One region of the Paenibacillus sp. GD4 genome, then DNA from elsewhere that is predicted to be linked to it. Evidence: predicted binding sites of a transcription regulator. Region 1 holds the regulator's gene; the other holds the start of a gene.

Region 1 (4,153 bases):
GAAACACAAACTCGCTAATGTCATCATGCTTGAAGGTACGATCTCCGCCAAACCGGCGGGAAGTAATCGAATCCTTCCCTACCTTCAAATAAGGACGACGCAGCCAGAAAATAAACAAGCCGAGGAAAATGTAGCTGCCCCCGGTGATCCAGTACAGGTTATCGTCCTGCCTGGTTTCACGGAAAATAATGAAGCAAAAAATCCCTGTCAGCACGAGCAGGATTGGCAAAAACCAGCTTCTTCCCCGATAAACCGTAGACTCCTCCGTTGTTGTCGCAGCGGTTATTTGTTGTTTCCCGTACTTCTGCCGATGCTTGTTCGCCATCTTACGATTGCGTCGGACCATGCGTTCCCAGTTACGCGCCATTTCCAATACCCCTTATTGTCCGTTTACCCTATTTTTTCTCTTCCTCATCGTCGACAAACTTAATGTTATCCAGCTGGGATCGTAACGAAGATTTGAACGCGTCGATATATTTCCTTCTTAGCTCGTTACGCTCTACCACTTCCTCATCGGTGAGTCCGTCCGCCTTCGCTTTGCGGGCCAGCTCATTAATCCGCTTGACGTTCGCATCGTGTTCGCTTTCGTGTTCGCTCATGACTACCCTCCAAGTTATGACTTGTCCAATGGTGATGAAGGAAACCTGCATTTACCTCATCGTCCCTTAATACTTTGACACTAAGGGGTAGGATTGTCAAGTGACGAGAGGGGAATGATCGAGAATACCAAGCATAGAAAAAAGGCGCTGCTTCGGATTCGACAGCACCTTCATCTTATAGTAAGACCCGCGTATTATCACAACTAAAAATTGTAATGGTCATAGCTAAACCCACTCACGGAAGCAACAGCTTCTGCCCTACTTTAACATTGCTGTTCTTCAGCCCGTTCATCTTCCTCAGCTCATGCACATAATCACGAACATCCGTTCCCTTCGTTGCGTGTTCAGTAGCGATCGACCATAGCGTCTCCCCCTGGTCCACGATAACCACTGCCTGCTCGGGCTCACTTTCAGTCGCAGCATAAGCGTCCTGGTCGCCGAACAGCGAAGCACCGAAGGCTCCGAAAGATAAGAAAAGCAATAAGGCCGTCACGGTAAAGATCACACGAGCGTTTAAGCCGTTGTTCTTCTTCTTGCTATGTAGCTGCTTGGACTCGTCAGCAGAATTGTATCTATGAATAAGTGTAGGATTTTGAATCATTAGTAATCGCCCCCCCAAACATTTGTTCTGTTCATAATATAACACGAACAAATGTTTGTGTCAACGATTTTTCGAACTCATGTTTGTACGAACTCCGGTTCTGTGTTATACTCCAAGTAATGATTACCAAAATTGGAGTTGATACGAATGAGCAAGATTTCCAACCGCCAACAGGCGATTTTGGATTTCATTAAGAATGAAGTTCGGGACAAGGGGTATCCCCCTTCGGTTAGAGAGATCGGCGAAGCGGTCGGACTCGCTTCCAGCTCCACGGTACACGGACATCTGGAGCGTTTGGAGAAGAAGGGGTTAATTCGCCGCGACCCTACCAAGCCGCGGGCCATCGAGATTTTGGACGGTACGGAGAATGACGGCGCTTATTCGGTGTCCGTTGCCCGCGTGCCATTAATCGGACGAGTTACGGCAGGCGTCCCGATCACCGCTACGGAGAACATTGAGGATTACTTCCCTCTGCCAAGCCACTTCGTTGGCGACAATAAGGTTTTTATGCTGAGCGTCATCGGGGATAGCATGATTGAAGCCGGCATTCACAACGGGGACTATGTCATCGTCCGCCAGCAGCAGACCGCGAATAACGGAGAGATCGTGGTGGCTATGACAGAGGAAGACGAGGCGACTGTAAAAACCTTCTATAAGGAAAAGGATCACATTCGTCTTCAGCCGGAGAATCCCGCACTGGAGCCGATCCGCTTGAAGCACGTGACCATTCTCGGCAAAGTCATCGGCCTCTTTAGAGATATTCATTAAACTCACAAACGCTCCAATCTACTTCACGGTAGAAGGAGCGTTTTTTATTGGCAACTGAAAGACTCTCCCGAAATCTGCAATAGTACAACTTTGAAGCCTTCAAAATCGTCACTTAAGACGTATTTCTGCGAATAAGCACCAATATACGGGGTGAATTGCTATCAGCAGCCTCTTTCCCCATACATTTTTGTATAATCGCACAAATGCACCAATGCCCCCCTTTCGCAATCCATTTGTTGTGCATTTGCAGAAATCGGGCAAAAAAGAAAAAGACCCGGATGAGATCACAAAAGGATCTCATTCGGGTCTCACTAGCTTAATATAAGGTCAAATACTGCTCGCGTTCCCATGCGTGAACCTGCGTGCGGTAGATATCCCACTCGATTTCCTTCAGCTCAACGAAATGAGCCAGTGCATGATCGCCCAATGCATCGCAGATGACGTCATCGCGCAGCAGCTCGTCGATCGCTTGCTTCAGATTCACCGGCAAGCTCGGAATCCCCTGCTCTTCGCGCTCCTCTTCCGTCATCACGTAGATGTTACGGTCGGTTGGAGGCGGCAGCTGGGTCTTGTTCTTGATACCGTCCAGGCCGGCCTTCAGCATAACCGCCAGCGCCAAGTAAGGATTCGCTGCCGGATCCGGGTTACGCACTTCTACGCGTGTACTCACGCCGCGGGATGCCGGAATCCGGATCATCGGGCTGCGGTTGCTCGCCGACCAAGCTACGTAGCAAGGTGCCTCATAGCCTGGTACCAAACGCTTATACGAGTTAACGGTAGGGTTCGTGATCGCAGCGAACGCGCGCGCGTGCTTCAAGATACCTGCCATATATTGTCTGGCCGTAGCGCTCAGACCCAGCTTGTCGCTCTCGTCATAGAACGCGTTCTCGCTGCCGCGGAACAAAGACTGGTGACAGTGCATGCCGGAGCCGTTCACACCGAACAATGGCTTTGGCATGAAAGTGGCATGCAGCCCATGCTGACGGGCTACGGTTTTCACTACAAGCTTGAACGTTTGAATCTGGTCAGCGGCCTTCAAGGCATCCGCATATTTGAAATCGATTTCGTGCTGACCCGGAGCAACCTCATGGTGAGAAGCTTCGATTTCGAAGCCCATTTCCTCCAGCGTGAGAACGATCTCGCGGCGGCAATTTTCGCCAAGGTCTGTAGGAGCAAGGTCAAAATAACCGCCTTGATCGTTCAGCTCCATGGTCGGGTTGCCCTTCTCATCGGTCTTGAACAGGAAAAATTCCGGCTCCGGACCTACGTTCATCGCTGTATAGCCCATCTCTTCGGCTTCCTTCAGCGCCGCCTTCAGAATGCCGCGAGGGTCTCCCGGGAACGGACGGCCGTCCGGCAAATAAACGTCACAAATCAAACGGGCAACGCGATCTTCCGTAACCCAAGGGAACACAACCCAAGTATTTAAATCAGGGTATAAGTACATGTCGGATTCTTCAATACGAACGTAGCCTTCGATCGAGGAGCCGTCGAACATCATTTTGTTGTCGAGAGCCTTCTCCAGCTGACTTAACGGGATTTCCACGTTCTTGATGGTGCCCAGCAGGTCGGTAAACTGCAAGCGAATAAATCTTACATTCTCTTCCTTGGCAATACGCAGAATATCTTCTTTCGTATACTTCTTGTCTGGCACTGGAATCTCTCCTCCTTAGACTATGTACAAAGGTAACGGAGCACTTCAGGAGCCTGCCTGTGCCTGCCGCCCTCTGTACTCCGGTAAAACCTACTTCTTGTAAAAGCGTGACATTTGTCCCTCAATCAAGGACACCTGACCCGGGCGTCTGGCCCCGAGCAGCTCTTGCTTCAGCATTCTACGCAGCTGCGTATCGCTTAATTCACGACGCTTCGACTCCGATTGCTCCGTCAAAACCGTAGCTTCCTCGGAATCCTTGTTCACCGGCAGAAGCACCTGCTTGATCCCGGCAATATTGACGCCCTTCTCAATCAGATCCTTAATCTCCAGCAAGCGTTCCACATCGTTAAAGGAATATAAGCGCTGGTTGCCTCCCGTACGCGCCGGGATCACTAACTCATGCTGCTCGTAGTAACGTATTTGTCTGGCGGTCAAATCCGTCAGCTTCATGACGATGCCTATCGGAAAAAGCGCCATATTACGGCGTATCTCATCACTCATGACTTATCACTCCTGTGCAGTCTGAACCTT
Region 2 (4,153 bases), 400 kb from region 1:
CTTGGGATAATTAGGTTGTTTAATCCGATTGATACGCTTAAGAAAAGTAAAAATTGGCGATTTTACTTTGCGAACCCTATCCATAAACTGGAGTAAGGATCCTCGTATAATATGATTATACAATAATTATTTTAGCTTTTGGCGAAGAATCTTGTCAAGCTATATACACTGGGATTGCATATGATTAATACCATTAATCATTAATAACATGAATGGGAACTAGGATTCATCCCATTCCGTCCACTCTTCTTCCTCGCCTGCCGCCTCAATCGGCAGCTGACGAAGCACCCTGGTTACGACTCCTCCCGGATAGCCCCTTCGAGCTAGAAACCCGGCGATTTTCCGTCTTGTCTTCAGCGGATCCTCCGTTTTTAGCTCATTTCGATACTTTTTGCTCGCCAGCTCATAAGCCATTTGAAATTCGGTTTCCTCGTCCACCTGGCTGATCGCCGTCTGGATCCGCTCCTTGCTGACACCCTTCTGCTGCAGCTCCTGCTTGATAAAATGCCTTCCCTTCTTTTGGGAATGGAGCCGCTGACGGGTCAACTGATCGGCGAACATCGAATCATTGAGGTACCCTTCCGTTTTCAGCCGCTCCACGGTTTCTTGAACGATTTCTTCCGAGAAGCTCTTCTGCTTCAACCGGGTTTTGATTTCATGCTCTGTCCGCAGGCGGCTGGATAATAGGCGTACGGCATTCAGATAAGCCTTCTGCCGCTCCTCCTCGAGTACTATCGCTTCATACTGCTCCTTCTCGATTTCTTCGCCCTTAAACAGGCGATATTTGATCAGGACATCCTCATGTACGGAGAAGGCATATTGATCGTTTATGTACAAGTTATATCGGTTCTGTGCTCGGGCTTGCCGTTCTACCTTGGTAATGATCCCTGAAGCTAACACTGGCTCAGACATGGGACATGCCCTCCTTCCTTTGAAAACTGGCTCCGTAATTCCTAGGCGAACTTAAACAAGGAAAGGCACCCTGCAACAGGTGCCTTTCCTCCTAATCCCTATTCACCGAGCAATGCCAATTCTTCTTCTTCATCCTCATCATCCTGATTGGACATGACAGGAGCCACCAAATTGCTATTATCGCGAATCTTCTTCTCGATCACATCAGCAACATGCGGGTTTTCCTTCAGGAACTGCTTGGAGTTCTCACGGCCTTGTCCCAAGCGGTCGTTATTGAAGGAGTACCATGCGCCGCTCTTCTGAATGATATCCATCTCCGTACCGATATCGATGATGCTTCCTTCCTTGGAAATCCCTTCCCCGTACATAATATCGATATCCGCCTGCTTGAACGGAGGAGCAACCTTATTCTTTACGACCTTAATGCGTGTGCGGTTACCTACCATATCGTTGCCTTGCTTAATGGTCTCGATTCGGCGTACATCCAAACGAACGGAAGAGTAGAACTTCAGAGCTCGTCCGCCTGGTGTTGTCTCCGGATTACCGAACATGACGCCTACCTTCTCACGAAGCTGGTTAATAAAAATTGCAATCGTCTTCGACTTGTTGATCGCACCGGACAGCTTACGAAGCGCTTGAGACATCAGCCGCGCCTGAAGACCCACGTGTGAATCTCCCATCTCGCCTTCAATCTCAGCCTTCGGTACTAGAGCCGCAACGGAGTCAATAACGATTATGTCAACTGCACCACTACGAACAAGTGCTTCTGCAATCTCCAACGCCTGCTCGCCCGTGTCCGGCTGGGAGAGCAGCAAATCGTCAATGTTAATGCCAAGCTTGCTGGCATACAGCGGATCCAATGCGTGCTCTGCATCGATGAACGCTGCTGTTCCGCCGACCTTCTGTACCTCAGCGATCGCATGGAGCGCTACGGTGGTCTTACCGGAGGATTCCGGACCGTAGACCTCTATAATTCTACCCCGCGGAAAGCCGCCGATACCGAGTGCGATATCCAATGCTAGAGATCCGCTAGGAATCGTTTCTACCTGCATGTGGGTGGATTCACCCAGCTTCATAATCGACCCTTTGCCAAACTGCTTCTCAATTTGACGGAGGGCATTTTCCAGTGCTGCGCGCCGATCTGCCAAAAAACTCACTTCCTTCTTCCAAATTGGTATAGTTCTATCATAACTTGTTTTTGACCCGTTGCCAAGTATTTTTTCGAACATACATTCGCATCAGTGGCAAAAGAAAAACCGTAACAAATTGATGATGAACTTGTTACGGTGCTTCCGTTATAAGAAATTATAGCTTACTTTCTATGGATTGGCAACTATGTTTTTAGCAGCTTCCACAGTTGGTATAAAGCGCTTTTCGCCGAGCGAAGCTTGATAGATTCCCGGTTTCCCGAGAGCTGCAGCGGAAATACCGTCGTTTGCCCGCCGCGAACCGCAAGTCCAACGTAGACAGTTCCGACCGGCTTGCCTTCCGATTCGTCCGGACCGGCAACCCCTGTGACGGATATGCCGTAATCCGCCGTCACCCGAACAAGCAGCTGCTCTGCGAGTGTTCTCGCCGTCTGTTCGCTGATCGCCCCCAGAGCCGACGGCCCCTCCAGCTGCTCCATAGGCACCCCCAGGAGCTTATGCTTCAGCTCATTGGAGTAACAGACAATGCCTCCCGCAAACGCTGCGGAGCTGCCCGGTATGGCCGTCAGCATATCGCTCAGCAGACCGCCGGAGCAGCTCTCCGCTACAGCCAGCTTCTGTCCGCGCTCCTTCAGCATCCGCACGATTTGCTGTTCGATTGTAATATCCTCCGAAGCATATACATGCTGTCCTAAACGCCGGCGAATTTCTTCTTCCAGCGGCTTAAGCCTGCTCTCTGCCTCTGCAGCCGTAGCTGCCCTAGTAGTCAGACGTATCGCTACCTCTCCTTCCTTTGCATAAGGCGCGATGGTAGGATCCGTCTGCTCCTTTATTAAATCAATCAATTCATGCTCCAGCAGCGATTCGCCGATTCCGGCAAATTTCAGCATCACCGAATGCAGCGGCTGTACTCCCTCCAGTCTGGACTGAATCCATGGAGCTGCATAGCGGTCGAACATCGGCTTCATTTCCTTCGGTGGCCCCGGCAGCAGAATAAAATGTGTTCCCTCGAAAGTTAACGCTACTCCAACGGCAAGACCTGTGTCATTCTGCAGCGGATCGCTGTGCTCCGGCATCAATGCCTGACGGGCATTGCTCTCCACCATCGGCATGTTCCGTTTGCGGAACAGCTCCTCGATCTTCTCCATGGAAGGCCGGTGCAGCACCAGCTTCTGCCGAACCAGCTCGGCCAGCACATCCTTCGTCAGGTCGTCCTGTGTCGGTCCAAGCCCCCCTGTACAAATGACAACATCTGCTCGGCTCATGGCAATACGAAAGGTTTCCATCATTCTCTCCGGGTTATCTCCAACCACGGTCTGATAATACACGCCTACCCCGATATCCGCGCAAGCACGGGCTATGTACTGTGCATTCGTATTGACGATCTGGCCCATCAGCAATTCGGTTCCTACCGCAATGATTTCGGCTTTCATGTTATGTACCCGCTTTCGGCGTGGGATAAAATACAAAAACAATAGGCGAGGCCTACTGTTTATGCGTCATCTAAGTTCATGACATGCTTATTTTTCACAAAATAATCGTAACCGGAATACAGGGTGATAATGGCAGCCACCCAGCTTGCTATTACATCGAATCGGAAATTGATGAGCGCGAATGGAAAATTGTTAATGAGAAGCGCGATAATAGCCGTAATCTGAACGCCGGTCTTCCATTTGCCCCACTTGCTGGCCGCCATGACATGGCCTTCCAGCAAGGCGATTTGGCGCAATCCCGTCACGGCAAACTCGCGGCTGATGATAACAATCGCAATCCATGCATCAAGCTTATCCATCTCAACCAGAGATACAAGCACGGCGGAAACAAGAAGCTTATCCGCAAGCGGGTCGAGAAGCTTGCCCAAATTCGTGACAAGCTTTCTCTTCCGTGCGATATAACCGTCGAGACTATCCGTGCTGGCAGCAATAATAAAGATCAGCACGGCGATAATTTGATTGTAGGTAATGCTGAATTGCTCGATCCGGATGTGTGGAAATTTCACCTTTACGAGCAAAAAGAACATAATGATGGGAACTAAGAGAATCCTAACCAAGGTGATGCGGTTGGCCAGGTTCATGCCACAACCTCCCCGGACA

Evidence for each region. The regulator LexA, encoded in region 1, represses DNA repair genes until DNA is damaged. The targets are predictions, from matches to a motif close to CGAACATATGTTCG.
Region 2: the regulator LexA is predicted to act here: its motif matches at 2,135-2,148, upstream of recA (recombinase RecA).

What each region holds. Positions count from the first base shown of each region.
Region 1 covers NZ_JAVCYK010000001.1:426,421-430,573, forward strand. The annotation lists gene RAC89_RS01920 (hypothetical protein) at 1-367, opposite strand, end outside; gene RAC89_RS01925 (DUF896 domain-containing protein) at 396-599, opposite strand; gene RAC89_RS01930 (LysM peptidoglycan-binding domain-containing protein) at 835-1,200, opposite strand; gene lexA (transcriptional repressor LexA) at 1,348-1,968, shown strand; gene glnA (type I glutamate--ammonia ligase) at 2,285-3,622, opposite strand; gene RAC89_RS01945 (MerR family transcriptional regulator) at 3,713-4,123, opposite strand.
Region 2 covers NZ_JAVCYK010000001.1:31,271-35,423, reverse strand. The annotation lists gene RAC89_RS00165 (RecX family transcriptional regulator) at 220-912, opposite strand; gene recA (recombinase RecA) at 1,011-2,060, opposite strand; gene RAC89_RS00155 (competence/damage-inducible protein A) at 2,246-3,493, opposite strand; gene pgsA (CDP-diacylglycerol--glycerol-3-phosphate 3-phosphatidyltransferase) at 3,553-4,134, opposite strand; gene rimO (30S ribosomal protein S12 methylthiotransferase RimO) at 4,131-4,153, opposite strand, start outside.